One region of the Alteromonas sp. 07-89-2 genome, then DNA from elsewhere that is predicted to be linked to it. Evidence: predicted binding sites of a transcription regulator. Region 1 holds the regulator's gene; the other holds the start of a gene.
What was found. The regulator sigma-54, encoded in region 1, starts transcription at its own class of promoters, with help from an activator protein. The targets are predictions, from matches to a motif close to GTTGGCACGNNNNTNGNNT.
Positions count from the first base shown of each region.

Region 2: the regulator sigma-54 is predicted to act here: its motif matches at 4,582-4,600, upstream of F0261_RS18975 (exopolysaccharide biosynthesis protein).

Region 1 is NZ_VTYM01000023.1:120,463-128,657, reverse strand. It holds gene F0261_RS14990 (KpsF/GutQ family sugar-phosphate isomerase) at 1-240, shown strand, start outside; gene kdsC (3-deoxy-manno-octulosonate-8-phosphatase KdsC) at 241-789, shown strand; gene lptC (LPS export ABC transporter periplasmic protein LptC) at 786-1,364, shown strand; gene lptA (lipopolysaccharide transport periplasmic protein LptA) at 1,333-1,887, shown strand; gene lptB (LPS export ABC transporter ATP-binding protein) at 1,890-2,615, shown strand; gene F0261_RS14965 (RNA polymerase factor sigma-54) at 2,689-4,170, shown strand; gene hpf (ribosome hibernation promoting factor) at 4,201-4,488, shown strand; gene ptsN (PTS IIA-like nitrogen regulatory protein PtsN) at 4,502-4,945, shown strand; gene rapZ (RNase adapter RapZ) at 5,030-5,875, shown strand; gene F0261_RS14945 (HPr family phosphocarrier protein) at 5,875-6,147, shown strand; gene mgtE (magnesium transporter) at 6,322-7,680, shown strand; gene F0261_RS14935 (response regulator transcription factor) at 7,732-8,195, opposite strand, start outside.
Region 2 is NZ_VTYM01000044.1:6,272-14,466, forward strand. It holds gene F0261_RS18950 (response regulator) at 1-646, opposite strand, end outside; gene F0261_RS18955 (response regulator) at 659-1,111, opposite strand; gene F0261_RS18960 (ATP-binding protein) at 1,101-2,615, opposite strand; gene F0261_RS18965 (hypothetical protein) at 2,620-2,844, opposite strand; gene F0261_RS18970 (sigma 54-interacting transcriptional regulator) at 2,861-4,192, opposite strand; gene F0261_RS18975 (exopolysaccharide biosynthesis protein) at 4,762-5,340, shown strand; gene F0261_RS18980 (LysR family transcriptional regulator) at 5,349-6,272, opposite strand; gene F0261_RS18985 (rhodanese-like domain-containing protein) at 6,335-6,679, opposite strand; gene F0261_RS18990 (helix-turn-helix transcriptional regulator) at 6,864-7,175, shown strand; gene F0261_RS18995 (PRC-barrel domain-containing protein) at 7,272-8,021, opposite strand.

The DNA.
Region 1 (8,195 bases):
GGCGTCTTTACGGATGGCGACCTACGACGAATTCTCGATGCCCGCGTAGACGTACACAGTGCGACAGTAGAAGAAGTAATGACTAAGGGCGGCAAGACTACCACCGCAGGTCAGCTGGCTGTAGAAGCCCTGAATTTGATGGAAACCCATAAAATTAGTGCGTTAATGGTTACTGACGATAAGCGCAAACCTGTTGGGGCTTTTAACATGCATATGCTACTAAAAGCAGGAGTGCTTTAAATGACAACCACCTTGTACACGGAAATAAATGACTCGCTTTTCGCAAAACTAGCCAAGATAAAGTTGCTGGTATGCGACGTTGATGGTGTGTTCTCAGATGGCCGAATTTACTTAGGTAACGACGGTGAAGAACTTAAAGCATTCCATACCCGTGATGGATATGGTGTAAAAGCGCTAGTGAGCAATGGAGTGAATGTCGCGGTTATTACTGGACGTCGCTCTGCCATTGTTGAAAATAGAATGAAGGCACTGAATGTTGCACATATAATTCAAGGCGAAGAGAATAAAGCAGACGCGCTTAGCGACCTGATGAAACGCCTTGAGTTAAACACTGACGAAGTGGCTGCGGTAGGTGATGACATGCCAGATACGGGTATGTACAAGCACGTTGCAGTTAAAATTGCGGTTGCCGATGCCCATCCTTACGTAGCAAAACAAGCAAACTGGATTACGACCCTTCCCGGTGGGTTTGGCGCGGTCCGAGAAATATCGGATACCATTTTGCAGGCCAAAGGGGTAGCAAATGAGATTTTTGGAGCTAGTGTATGAGCCTGTTTGGCTTTAATCGCTTAGGATTAAGTATATCGGCGCTATTTATTCTGGCGATGCTGATGTACATCCCTACGTGGATGGAAGAGCAGCCTGAAACGCAGGGGAATCGTGAAAACGATGCGCTAAAGCCCGCCTACAAAGCAAAAAATCTAACCACTACGCTGTACAATCAAGACGGTGAGTTAAATCACAAAGTATTTGCAGAGTCGATGGAGCATTACGACCAGCTTGGCTTTGTATTGTTTCAGCAACCTAAATACACCCTTTATACAGAAAACGCGTCATCACCATGGGTGGTAACCGCTGATGAAGGTACACTATACAATAACGAGCTAATCCAGCTGGAAAACCAAGTTAATATTGAGAACCAAACTGGCGATGACTTTGTCAGAAGTATATCGACCGAGTACATTCAAATTAATTTAGAAACCAAGCAAATGACATCTGACCAACCCGTTGAAATACTGGGCACCCAATATGTCATTTTAAGTAATGGGTTTAACGCGAATTTACGCACACAAGAATACGAGCTTTTAGATCATGTACAAACCACTTATTCCCCTAGCAACTAGTTTATTGCTTGCCATCGCTAGCGGTGCGGTACACGCCAGTGAAGATGACTTTTCGCAGCCCATAAAAATAGGCTCGAACACCCAGTTTATCGACGGTAAAAATAAAACCGCGTTGTACAAAGACGACGTACTCATAACTCAAGGCTCTTTGGTTATTGAAGCTGACGAAGTGGAAGTAATTGCCACTGACGGTGGTGGTCGTGAAATATTTATTGCTAGAGGAAAGCCTGCAAGCTATTCCCAGCAATTGGAAGACGGCACGCCAGTTTCGGCAAAAGCTAATGAAATACGCTATGAAGTGGTGAACCGAACGATTTCTCTTGCCGGAAACGCAGAGTTGAAACAAGACACCAGTAAAGTACAGGGTGACAACATCACGTTCGATATGATTACCGAGCAATTGCTAGCGACTGGCGGAGCAGGTAAGGATGGTGAGGGTCGAGTGACCACAGTATTCACACCTGAGACCATTCGCAAAACTTCGTCTAAGAAAGACAAAAAAGACAACGAGGGCAATGAATAGCAATGGCAACTTTGAGCGCTAAAAATCTTGCTAAGGCTTACAAGTCAAGACAGGTTGTTCGAGATGTAAGTCTGTCTGTCTCAACGGGTCAAATTGTTGGTCTTCTTGGCCCAAATGGCGCTGGTAAGACCACCACATTTTACATGATTGTTGGTTTAGTGAATCTGGATAAAGGCAAGATTGAAATCGACGACAATGAGCTAACTCATCAGCCCATGCACGAGCGTGCACGCCGCGGAATTGGCTACCTACCGCAGGAAGCCTCTATTTTCAGAAAACTCACAGTGCATGAAAATATCATGGCCATTTTGCAAACCCGTAAAGATTTAAATTCACAACAGCAAGAAGAAGAAGCAGATGCGCTACTTGATGAATTTAATATTAACCATATACGTAATAGTACGGGGATGAGTTTGTCAGGGGGCGAACGCCGTCGCGTTGAGATTGCCCGCGCTCTGGCAGCAAAACCGCAATTTATTTTGTTAGACGAACCATTTGCTGGTGTTGATCCAATATCAGTTAATGATATAAAGAAGATAATACAACATCTTCGCGATAGGGGTATTGGAATCCTTATCACAGACCATAACGTACGAGAGACATTGGATGTTTGTGAAAAGGCGTACATTGTGAGTCATGGCGAGCTTATTGCGCAAGGAACGGCGGAACAGGTTTTAAGTAATCAAAAAGTAAGGGATGTATACCTAGGCGAACAATTCAGGCTATAGTTAATGTAACCGAATTGCCATTTTTCAGTTTCGCTCTGGTATATTCAATTTAGAGCATTTAAATAAGACGTAGATGAAACCATCTTTACAGCTAAAATTTAGCCAACAACTTACCATGACACCACAGCTTCAGCAGGCCATTAAACTGCTGCAGCTTTCTACACTTGATCTTCAACAAGAGATCCAAGAAGCGCTCGATTCTAATCCGCTATTAGAAGTTGAAGAAGGTAACGACGAGCCGCAACTAGAAAAGAACAATATCGACAACGATGACAGCGGCTCTGAGGCCACTGCTTCTGCATCTAGTGACACACTAGAAGCCGGCGATGCACTTGAGAAAAACGATCTTCCCGATGAGCTGCCAATCGACAGCACATGGGACGAATACTACTCTGCTTCATCTTCGCCTGCTCCGGGTCCATCCAATGACGACGAGCAAATCTTCCAAGGTGAGACTACTGAAGATATTCAAGAACACCTTCTTTGGCAAATGCGCCTTACCCATTTCTCGGATACCGATCGCGCAATCGCTACAGCAATCATCGACTCTATCGACGAGTCAGGTTATTTAACCGTTACCCTTGATGATATTTTAGAAGCGGTTAACGATGATGATATGGAAGAGCCGATTGAAATGGACGAAATAGAATGTGTGCTTAAGCGCATTCAGATGTTTGACCCTATTGGTTCTGGCTCACGCTCTCCACAAGAATGTTTGATGGTGCAATTGCGCCAGTTTTCAGAAGACACACCGTGGCTTGCTGAAGCAAAGCAACTGATTGAAGAGTACTCTGACTTACTGAGCAGCAAAGACTATCGTACGCTTATGCGTAAAAGCCGATTGAAAGAAGATCAGCTACGCGAGGCAATGCGTTTACTGCAAACCTTGAATCCTCGCCCAGGTAGTGCTTTAGTTACTAAAGAGCCTGAGTACGTTATTCCTGATGTCTCAGTAACCAAGAAAAATGGCCGTTGGGTGGTTGAGCTGAACCCCGACAGTCTGCCTAAGTTAAGCGTAAATCAACAATACGCTGCAATGAGTCGCCGTGCCAAGAATAGTAGCGATTCACAATTCATCCGCTCACACATGCAAGAGGCTAAGTGGTTCATAAAGAGCCTTGAATCTCGTAACGAAACCTTAATGAAGGTTGCAAACTGCATTGTGCAGCAGCAAATGGGCTTTTTTGAGCACGGCCCGGAAATGATGAAACCAATGGTGCTAAATGATGTCGCAGAAATGGTAGATATGCACGAATCCACTATTTCGCGAGTGACAACGCAAAAGTACATGCATACGCCACGTGGAATCTTCGAATTGAAGTATTTCTTCTCAAGCCACGTTGCAACAGAGTCTGGTGGTGAATGTTCATCTACAGCGATTCGTGCATTGATCAAGAAATTAGTGGCCGCTGAAAAGCCTAGCAAGCCGCTAAGTGATAGCAAGATTGCTTCATTGTTGGCCGAACAAGGCATTAAAGTTGCCCGGCGAACAATAGCAAAGTACCGGGAATCGTTGTCGATCCCGCCGTCGAACCAACGCAAAAGCCTTATTTAATCGGGCTTAATAATATAAGGAAGACGAAATATGCAAATCAACCTTACTGGTCATCATGTCGAAATCACCGACTCTTTGCGTAATTATGTCGATACGAAGTTCAGCAAACTTGAACGTCACTTTGATCACATTTCTAATGTGCATGTCATCCTGAACGTTGAAAAATTAAATCAAAAAGCCGAGGCGACCGTTCATTTAAGTGGCGCTGAAGTATTCGCATCCTCAGAAAATACCGACATGTATGCGGCGATTGACAGCATGGTTGATAAACTCGACCGGCAGGTAATCAAGCATAAGGAAAAACTGAAAAAACATTAGTAGTTAATTAAGCATGGATATACAAGCCATCGTAAGTCTGGACCGCACCGAGTGTGCGGTTCAGTGTAATAGTAAAAAGCGAATTCTTGAGATCATCGCTGATATCGCTGCCAAGCAAAACGAGAACATTGATCAGGCAACGGTACTCAACAGTTTGATGGCTCGAGAGCGTATGGGTAGTACAGGCATTGGCAATGGTATCGCCCTGCCCCATGGACGCCTGCCGGGCCTCGAGAAAGTGATTGCCATTGTTGTAACCAGCACGCCAGCAATTGACTTCGACGCCCTTGACGAGAAACCCGTAGACATCTTTTTTGCGCTACTCGTTCCTGAGGAACAGACCGAAGGACACCTTCAAACGCTGGCCACCGTGGCTGGTAAACTAAGCGACAAAGAAACGATTAAAGCAATACGTCGCGCAACGACAAGCGACGATATTCTATCTGCATTAAGTTAAACATTAAGCGCCTATTAACCGTTTAGTAGGCGCCTAATTCAACAACGCGTATGTGATAAAACCAGAGTATTAGGGAGAAAGTAGGTGAAGCTGATAATAATCAGTGGTCGTTCGGGGTCTGGTAAGTCTGTCGCACTTCGCGCATTGGAAGATTTAGGTTATTACTGTGTTGATAATATCCCGGTAAACTTACTTCCCACCTTAACCCATACAGTTGTTGACGAGTACGATCAGGTTGCGGTAAGTATCGATGTGAGAAACTTACCTAAAAATCCTGACGATTTGGTAGAAATTCTAGACTACCTGCCTTCTTCGTGGTCGATGACCATTGTTTACATTGACGCGAGCGATGATGTACTGGTTAAGCGTTTTAGCGAAACACGTCGCCTTCACCCTCTCGCCAAGCTTAATAAATCGCTTTCAGAAGCCATTAAAGCCGAGTCTGCCCTACTTGCTCCTATTGCTGAACGCGCAGATTTATATTTAGACACAGATAAGCTTACCATTCACCAACTGGCTGAGTTAATTCGAGAGCGTATCCTGGGTAAGAAAAGCTCACGCCTTGTGCTTGTGTTTGAGTCGTTTGGCTTTAAGCACGGTATTCCTAAAGATGCGGATTACGTTTTTGATGCCCGCTTTTTACCTAACCCCCATTGGGAGCCCGATCTTAAACATTTGACCGGATTAGACGCACCAGTAGAAGTATTTTTGGGGTCGCAGCCTGTAGTGACCAAGTTCATTTGGCAAATTCAGAATTTAATAACGACATGGCTGCCTCATTTAGAGCGCAATAACAGAAGTTACGTAACCGTAGCAATTGGCTGTACTGGTGGCCAACACCGTTCGGTTTATATCGCACAGACCCTGTCGAAAACCTTCAGTGAAATACACCCTGATGTACAAATTCGCCATAGAGAGCTGAATCAGTAATGACTATTCAAAAAACGCTAACTATCGTCAATAAGTTAGGGTTGCATGCAAGAGCGGCGACCCAACTGGTTAAACTGGCTAATCAATTCGACGCTAAAATCATCTTAAAAAAAGGCGATAAAGAAGCAGACGCAAGCAGTGTATTGGGATTAATGATGCTTGAAAGCCATCAAGGTGAACAGGTAGACGTGATTGTGGACGGCAGTGATGCTGTTGATGCACTTGCAGCTATTGAAGAGCTTATTGAGGGCAGATTTAACGAAGACGAATAGTCTTACTTGCCCAATCCATTGACCAATTAATCAACACTTAGCGCAGTTATCTTAAAATCCTGCGCAAAACCTACGCAATTATCATGACAGACTCATCATAATTGCGATATTCTACGCCCACTTAGGCTCTATGGCCTGCATTGTTCATCTTTTAGCTTGTAGGAATAACGCCTTATGGCAGAAGCGCTTGTTTCTAAATACGTACAAACTCAGTTACGCGCACTCAACGCTGCGTTGACCAACGGTCAATTCGTATCTGTACGTAAGCTTCTGCTTGAATTACCGCCTTCAGACGTCGCCCACATTCTTGAATCTAGCCCTAGCAGAACCCGTGACGAATTATGGGAGCTCATTGATGGTGACTTTCACGGCGACATTTTAGAAGAACTGTCTGACGATGTTCGAAACGGTATCATTACAAAAATGCTTCCCGCTAATGTGGTTGACGCACTTGAAGAGATGGATACCGATGACTTAGCAGAGACGCTAAGCAGCCTTCCCGAGCCAGTATTGGCCGATATTCTAGATTCGATGGATGCACAAGATCGCGTGCGCGCAGAGCAAGCGCTGTCTTACGGTGAGGAAACCGCTGGTTTCATCATGAACACCGACACCATCACATTACGTCCAGATGTGACCATTGACGTGGTTCTGCGCTATATCCGCTTAAAAGGCGAGCTACCTGAGAATACGGATACGTTTTACGTGGTAAACCGAACTGACAACCTTGTTGGTATCGTTCCGGTTACCCGTTTACTCACCGCAGATACCGACGATAAAGTGTCTGACGTTATGGACGAGGAATCTGAAGCGATTCCTGTGAATATGCCAGACGATGAAGTGGCAAGCCTGTTCGAGCGATACAATTGGCTTTCAGCACCTGTTGTAGATGAAAACCATCGCTTAGTGGGCCGAATTACCATTGATGACGTGGTTGATATTATTCGTGAGGACGCCGAGCACTCGATGATGAGTATGGCGGGTCTTGATGATGACGAAGATACCTTTGCACCCGTTATGCAAAGTACCAAACGACGCTCGGTGTGGCTGGCGGTAAACTTAGTGACGGCGCTAATGGCTGCGATGGTGAGTGATCTATTTGAAGCAACGCTCAGCCAACTGGCTGTGTTAGCTATATTAAATACCATTGTCCCCAGTATGGGCGGTGTAGCGGGTAATCAGACGCTAACGCTAGTTATTCGCGGTATGGCACTAGGCCATGTTAACGCGAGTAACTCACGATGGCTTATCAGTAAAGAAATATCCATCGGCTTTTTAAACGGTGCCATTTGGGCGGTGCTTATTGCCTCTGTCATCGCGTTATGGAAACAAGATTACATGCTGGGCGTAATTATTGCCTTTGCCATGATGGTAAACATGATTGCAGCTGCTTTAGCGGGCGCAACCTTACCTATGATCATGAAGCGTCTTAAGATAGACCCTGCCCTAGCTGGCAGTGTTATCTTAACTACGATAACCGATGTAGTGGGTATTTTTGCTTTCTTAGGTACTGCGACGCTGTTTCTAATTTAAGTTAATTTTGAACTCTCATGCCTGATAGGGCATGGGTGAGCTAAACAACACTCATGCAATAAGCGCTTTCGCTATATATCCATTGACGTTCAGCTTGTAACCCACACCCCAGACGGTTTCTACTAGCTGTCCGCCATTTTCAATACTGTTGATTTTATCAAGCTTAGTGCGTAACCGATTTATATGGGTATTCACCGTGTGCTCGTAGCCTTCGTGGTTATAGCCCCACACCTCACTGAGCAATTGATTGCGAGAAAAAACTTGGTTTGGATGACGACAAAAATAATCCAGTAGCGCAAACTCCCTAGCCGTTAACGTTAGCACTTGGCCATTTAAGGTTACGCTATGAAATCGCTGGTCGATTTTAAGGGGTCCTATTTCGATGCGCTCTTCACTACCTTGAGATGGTCTTAAATGTTCTTGGCTAGGCATACTTCTGCGCATATGGGAGCGAATACGGGCAATAAACATACGTGCATCAAATGGCCCTGATAGATAATCATCTACGCCTACTT
Region 2 (8,195 bases), on a different contig from region 1:
TGTTGAGTTCAAGTTTCTCTGCCATTATCCGCGACATGTCTAGCAAATCATTGAGTAGGCTTAACAGGTGCTTGCCATTAGAGTGGATAATAGATAACTCTTGTTGAAAAGGGCTGTTTCTCGCATCGTCTATAAGCAGTTCGGTGTAGCCAAGAATAGAGGTGAGGGGGGTGCGCAGCTCATGCCCTAAATGCGCAAGGAACTTATCTTTGGCCTTGTTCTTTTGCTCTACTTTGTTCCGCTCAATTCGCTCGTTCTCGATGTCACGACGAACCATGGCGTATCTAATCGTGCGCATAAACCGCGGTGATTCAATTTCCGATTTTTGCAAATAGTCTGCGGCACCTGCTCGCATGACCATTTCATCCACCGTAGCATCCGATTGTCCGGTAAGTATCACCACGGGTAAATTGAACTGGTTAGATTTTAAAACACCCAATACATCAATCGCGTTCTCTGCACCCAGTAAGTAATCTAACAAACACAGGTCGAAACTTTTTGTCTTTAATGCTTCCACTGCGTCTAAGCTATTCGTCACCCACGTCAACTCAAACGTAGGTGACTCGCACTGTGCTAGATAGTCAGAGGTTAAGAAGTAATCATCTTCATCATCCTCTACCAATAAAATTTTTATTACCTCTGACATCTAGTACCTCTTTTACTCGTGTGGTAATTCTACGAACTCTATCCAGTAACGTCCGAGCGCGCGCATTAGTTCAACCAATCCTTCAAAGTTCACTGGTTTTGTAATGTAAGATGCGCAACCTAGATCATAACCGCGTAGCATATCTTCCTCCTCTTTAGAGGTTGTGAGAATTACCACTGGGATACTGCGAAGCTTGGGGTCGTTTTTCAGTTCTTGCAGCGCCTCTCTACCGTCTTTTCTTGGCATGTTTAAATCTAGTAAAATAAGACTAGGTCGCGGTGCCGATGCAGGATCTGTGTATTTACCTTCATGACGAAGAAACTCTAATAATTCAACGCCATCTTCAACACAAAACAGATTGTTTAGAACGCGGCTTTCATTGAGCGCGTCAACCGTAAGTAAGCGGTCGTCTTCGTCATCGTCCGCCATAAGAATATTGATAGGCTGAGTTTGTTTACGCGTCATTGTGTGTTTCTCCATTATTGTTGTTAGAACCAAACGGTTCACTATTTTTGGGTATTATTATCGAGAACGTTGCCCCTTTTCCGGGAGAACTAACTGCGGTTATTTGACCGTTGTGCCGTTCTACAATACGACGACAAACGGCAAGCCCAATACCCGTACCTTTGTATTCACTTCTACCGTGAAGGCGTTGGAAAGGGGCAAATATTTTTTCAGCAAATGATTGTTCGAACCCTATACCGTTGTCTGATACGGTTATTTTTGTCCAGTCGTATTCTTCAGCAAGCAGAATGTCTTTCGTTTCTTCTTCCGTCGCGTCTCTTGCAGATATCGTTACTTCAGGTCTCACTCCCTCGCTCTGAAATTTCAGTGCGTTAGACACTAAGTTTAAAAACAGCTGCTCTAATTGCGATTTGTCACCGCGAATAGTCGGCAAATCGCTAACATTTATTTGCGCAGACTTTTCATCGATAGCGATTTCCAAATCGCCCATGATGCTATCCACTACGGTGCCTAGATTAACGTCGTCAAACTCTTTACCTCGTGTGGAAACGCGAGAAAAGGCGAGAAGATCTGAAATAAGCATGGACATCCGCTCTGCTGCATTGAGCATGCGCGCAAGATAATCTTTGCCACGTTCGTCTATCACATCGTTGTAACCCGATTCTAAGCGGTTACCAAATGCCCGAATTTTTCTTAATGGTTCTTGCAGATCGTGTGACGCCACAAAGGCAAAATCTTCCAACTCTCTATTACTTCGTGCTAATTCGTCTGAATAAACACTTAACTCTTGCGTTCTATCTGCTATCCGAGATTCTAGATCTTCGTTAACAGACTCTAGATCAGCTTGGTATTTCTCATGCTCACGGGAATTTATTTTGAGCAATAAAAATACCGTAATAATCAGTAGCAGAGTCGTTGCAGAGGAAATGATCAGCGTATTAACGGAGTCCCTTCTTAGGCTCATTAAGTTGGCCAAATGCGTGCCTTGCATATCCCGTTCTGAACCGTCGATTTCTCTAAATAAGGTTTCAAACTGTTTGTAGAGTTTTATACCCTTATCACTATTCACTAAAATGACAGCTTGTTGCTCTTTCCCTTCTTTATACAGCTCAACTACTTCAATGACTTCATTGATTTTTGCTTTGGTTAAAGACAAAAGTTCTTCGATGCGGATGGACTGGTCGTTAATATCTGAAGAGAAGGAGCTTACTTCTACCTCATCCATTAATTCGCCGATTACGCTTAACGTTTCGGTGTAGTCGGTAAGATATTCTTCATCGCCAGTTAGCATATAGCCGCGCTGACCAGACTCCACGCGAAGTACAGCAACGTGAAGGCGGTTAACTGCATTGATAACACGGTTCGTAGTGAACAGCCGCGCTTCCAGAGCAGAAAGGTCATTCAATGTATTGACTACGTAAAATGAATTAGCAGTTATTACAATAATGACCAGAACAACTAAAATTATCCAACTGTATAGTGAAGACAATACTTTAGTAATCATTTACTTAATCCGAAACATTGCCACTTAACTCTGATGTCATTTCAGCAAGAGTATGGCTGCAGTCTTTAGCACTGCTTATTATTTTATCCAACGCAACCAATGCCTTTTCAGGTGGAACGTCACCGTTTAATGCCATTTTTACTAGCTCAGCTTGCATTGATATTCTGTTTAATGGTTTGCGTGCATCATGCACATAAACATTTAGTCGAGAAAGTTCTTCGCTAGTCATGCCCAATACCTCTTACTTAGTCGTCTTTACTTAAGTCACCATATGCATGAAGACGGTTGTAAAGCGTTTTTGTACTAATTCCCAGCATTTCTGCTGCGGTGGTCTTATTGCCATTCACTTTTTCCAACGTGGCATAAATTAGCTCTTTTTCCACGTCTTCAATGGTTCTACCAGCTTGAAGTGCCGGTGTCGTGCTCTGTTTTTGAGCGAAGGGTGACTCAATGGTTTTTGGTAATTCAATCTCACTCTTTTCAGGGTCGCTCATAATGGCAGCGCGATGCACAAAGTGTCTTAGTTCACGCACGTTACCGGGCCAGTCGTAGGCTTGTAACGTATCGAGTTGACTATCTTCCCACTTAAATTGCGAGCCATTATCTTTATTGAATTCTGCAATAAAGGTTTTTGCTAGTAATGGAATATCTTCCTTTCTTTCGCGTAGCGGAGGAATGGTGATTGGGAACACCGCAAGTCTGAAGTAGATGTCTTCGCGCAGTACTTTGCTTTGCGCAATCTCTTCCATTGTTCGGTTCGTGGCAGATACAACGCGGCAGCTCACCGGGATGGTCTTCGTTCCGCCCACACGAATAACAACCTTGTTTTCTAAAACGCGGAGTAAGTTGGGCTGCATATCAATGGACATTTCTGTGATTTCGTCCAAAAAGAGCGTGCCGCCCTCAGCTTGTTCGAAAACACCTTCTTTACGTCCTACAGCGCCGGTAAATGCTCCTTTTTCGTGACCGAAAAGTTCGCTACCTATTAGTTCTTTTGAGAATGCACCACAGTTGGTTGCAATATAGGGACCTTCACTTTCTGAAGCACGATGAATTGCGGCAGCCACCACTTCTTTACCTACACCGCTTTCACCAAGCAGCATTACGTTAGCGCTGGTTTTACTCACTCTAGAAATCAGCTTGTAGAGCTCTTTCATAATTGGCGATTCACCAATCAGCAAGTCAAAATGTTTCTCTATTTTTTCTTGTGCAGGTGCTTTTTCTTTTGGCTTTTGACTTAATACGGCCTCTATTTCCTCCCGTTGAATTGGCTTAACAAGGTAGTCGACCGTGGGGCCACACAGACCCTTTATCACGCTTTTCACAGAAGGGTGACCCGTTATCAAAGTAACGCGAGGGCGCTTAGGAAGTGCATCTAATTCATTGAACAAGTGCGCGCCGCTTCCATCGGGTAGCATGAAATCAAGCAGTACATGGTCAAAGGTTTCTTTCTCTAACCAATCGCGGGCTTCTTTGAGTGTGGCAGCGGTAAGTACTTCGTGGCCAAGAAATTCGATGATAGTACAAGCTACTTCTGTGAACTCGGCGTCGTCATCAACTAAAAGTACGGTAAGCACGTGGATGTCCCTCTCTTCTTTCGTTTCCTATTCAGAAAAAATATGGAATAGAATCAATGTTATAGTTTTATCATACGCTATTAACAACTGAATGCTAAAGCACATATTTAAAGTTTATTTATACGCTGGTTTAAATCGATAAAGCGTAAGCGCATCGGAAAATATCTAAACGCTTCAAGCAATCCGGAAATCTTGAACACTTACCTTGATGCCAGAGATAGTCGGTTGCGCTACCTTCTAATCTATCAACTCTTTGCGATCAGCGGTACACATCGCGCTAAAGTACAGAATGTCTATATCTGTTTTTGTTTTATTAGGTGATTTTATTTTACTTATCAGGGGCATTTGCAAAAAGTATTCCTGTCTTTAACACACCGTCACATGCAATCGATGGCATATTTTTCGCACGACTTAACTGTCTAAAGTTACTTGCAATTTCACTATGGCAAATCGACTAGGTGCGAGAAATGTATATTAATTAGGCGAGAAGCCCGTCTGATTAGCGCGACGTTCGCAGGTAATGTGGTATCAAAGGAATTGAAGATGTGGGGAAAAAAGCTGTAAGATCAATGACCTTATACGAGTTGTTGGGGAAAATGCAGCCGCGAGCAAGACAAGATAAGTTCGAGTTTGCTGAGTTTTGGGATGTGATGGAGAAAAGGGGCTTTGGACCAATGCTGGCGCTGCCATCTTTTATCGCTTGCACACCGATTGGGGCCATCCCTGGGATCCCATCTTTAGCGGGTGGGACGATTTTACTCATCGCGTTGCAAATTTTACTCGGTCGTAGGCATCCTTGGTTACCGCAAAAAGTGATGCAGTTAAACTGTGACGCCGATCAGCTTCGCTTCATTGTCGATAAAGTTAAACCGTATGCAGTACGCGTAGACCGCTTTTTAGTTCCTCGGTGTTTTTTCATGCGCCAGCCTGTGTTCAGATCACTCATCGCATTGTGCTGTGCAGGTTGCGGATTTGTAATGATTCCACTGGAGCTTATTCCCTTTATGGGGCTTATTCCCGCTTTTGCTGTTTTTATTATGGCAATAGGCATGTCCACAGACGACGGTGCTGTGGCGTTAGTTGGTGTTTCGTTATCGCTATTTGGCTTTATACTTGGGTTTGAACGCCTTGCAGTCGCGCTAAGTTGATGCTCTAACTACTCAGTACACGAATCGAGCATAAAATCTGACGATGGAAGGTTCATTGTTTGATATCGTAGCTCGCCAATAAAAGCACGGGCAGCTGGTCCCAACGTATCGCCGTCTTCGAAAGACAAATAAAGGAGCGCCTTACGCAACGCTGCATTATTATCGAGGGGAAGGGGAACGAGTGTACCGTCTTCTAGCTCATCTTTAATTATTGCGATAGGCAGCCACGCAAAACCCAATCCCTGAGTAATAATATCTAATGACGTTCTAACGTGGCTTACGGTCCAGCGCTGCTCTGCACCTAACCAGCCCACATCAGCTTTACGCTCCGCGGATGAATCCCTTACCACAATTTGACGATAAGCTTTTAAGTCTTCCAGTGTGAGCGTTCTATCCAATTGGTGCAATGGATGGTCGGCGTGAGCGACAGCTGCAAATTCAATTTCGCACAAGTCTTCGCTAAAGCCATTAGAAAACGCGAAAGGAGAGATGCCTAAATCAACTTTACCATTGCTCAAAAGTGAATTTGCGCCACTGAGTACAGTTTCTTCTATCTCGATACGAAGGAGCGGGAACTCAGCAGAAACTTTCGCTAGCACGTTATAAAGCAATTCAGACGGGAAAATAATATCCACCGCTATGCGTAAAGTTGTTTCTGTGCCAGATTTAAGGCTATTGGCAACGGCCTCGAGCTTGTGCGCTTCGCTAAGCAAAAAAGAGGCACGGCGATACATAAGTTCACCTTGCGGCGAAAGCTGGACTTTACGTCCAATATTCTCAAACAATGACACTCCAATGGCGTTTTCAAGCTTTTGAACCGCGTGGTGAACGCTCGATTGACTTTTGTGAACTTCAGTAGCAGCTTGATTAAAGCCGCCTGCATCGACGACGGCTTTGAACATTCGCCATTGTTCTAACGTAGATTTCAGCATACAGCGCCTTAAAACTCTTAATTAACGCTACTTATAGCATACGCGTGGTTAAGAAGTCATTTCTAGTTTGCTTGATTTATCGTGGGTACAGGGCATGTCACAACCGAAACGTTCTCATAGCCCATCTTTATAAGTTGCTCTGCAGCTAGTTTTGCTCGAACGCCCGACGCACAGTGAATATAAAGTGGCGCTGAAGCATCTTTAAACTGTTCCAGTGCCTTCATTTCGAGCACGCCGCGTGGTATGTGAAGCGCAGAAGGTACGGGCTGATTGGCAACTTCGGCACTCTCTCGTACATCAATCAATATACCGCTATTGATTCGGCACTCACTGGCCGCTTGCTCCGCAGATACAGTGCGTAAGTTCACGTCTATGTTTTCTATTCGAGTCTTCATGTCTATAAGCATATTTTTCCTTTTTGCCTAAACTTAGTTGAAATAAGTAAAATCTAATATATTGATGTCAGCGTAATAAAACAATGTAAAATACGGCGATTCGTCGCATAAATTGGCAGGTCGGCAAAATGCCTTATACTTTAGTATAGTAAATGGCTAAATTGGTGCCGAAATACTTTACAGATAGAGAGTGCTTATGTCCGAGGATATGGTAATAGGTTCAGATGATATAATGGAACACGCTGCGGAAGCCGAGATCTTCCTTAAGCAATTCGCGAATAAAACACGCCTTATGGTGCTTTGTTCGTTGCTGAAAGAGGAAAAATCGGTAACCGAACTTCTCGAAGTTGTTAGCGTCTCGCAGCCAGTGATTTCTCAGCACCTTGCTTTATTGCGAGAATCAAAGATGGTGGCCACAAGAAGGCAAGGTCAAACTATTTACTACCGCTTAGCAGACGAGCGCGTCAAGCGCTTAATTGCTTTGATGTACGAATTTTTCTGCGAATAATCTTCTTTTTGCATCCTAAGCTACAATGTCCGCCTTCAACAACGGACATTGTAAAATTCCTAACTAAAAATTACCATCAATGACACTCTTCGGTTATTAATTTCCGTTTTTGTTCAATTGCTCGCAAAGCATAGGCACATAGCCTTCTTCAGATATTTTTTCACTTTCCACTTCAGGTCTATCAACCAATTCGTCGTGACTTAAATTCACTACTACGCTGTGCGCCGCCCAGTCGATACTTTCAATATCGCTAGGTAGAAGTGCGAGATGTTTACCACCCGGAAGCCAGTTGTTGGTATCTACCACTAGCATGATTATCTTCCAGCTCTCGGTGTCAATGACGAAGTTACTGATGTGGCCCACGTTATCTGTGGTTGTAGCTACTTCATATCCACCAACTTCGCCCACTGCTCTTAGGTGGTTGGTGCTTTTTTTCGGGGTTTCAGTTTCAGACTCTTCAGCGCGTTGTAATTCGACCAGTTCATTTGGATGTGCGAACTCTCCCCATGCTCCTGGACCAATCCAATAGTATCCGTAACCAAAATATTTGAAGAGGTTTTCTTCGTATTCACGTGACACAGGCTTATGTTCGTCAATAGAGGGGCTGTTTTTCAATGTATCAACTGTCATATTGATATGAACAGACTCACTATCTTCATCTAGCTGTTTGACAGATATAGGTGATATTACCACTTTGCGGCTAAGCGGTAGCCAAGTATTGGTATCTGCGACCAAGTAGCGAACAGTGAAGGTTTCGTCGTCGAAAAGGATATCGCGGATGCCGCCCACTTTGTCATCAAGGGCATGTATAGAAAAGTGAGTAAGCTGTTTTGAACTAATGATCATCGTTGCGCCTCCTTTGCATGGGCTCGTTTTTCAGAATGAAATGCACAATTCACTGCACATCACTCTGTATTACTACTAAGTGTAGACAGTCCTTAATGTTTCTTCATTTTGTTCTTGTCTGAAGTTGATTGAGATCATTTGTTCAATAACAAAAAAGCTCGCCGGAGCGAGCTT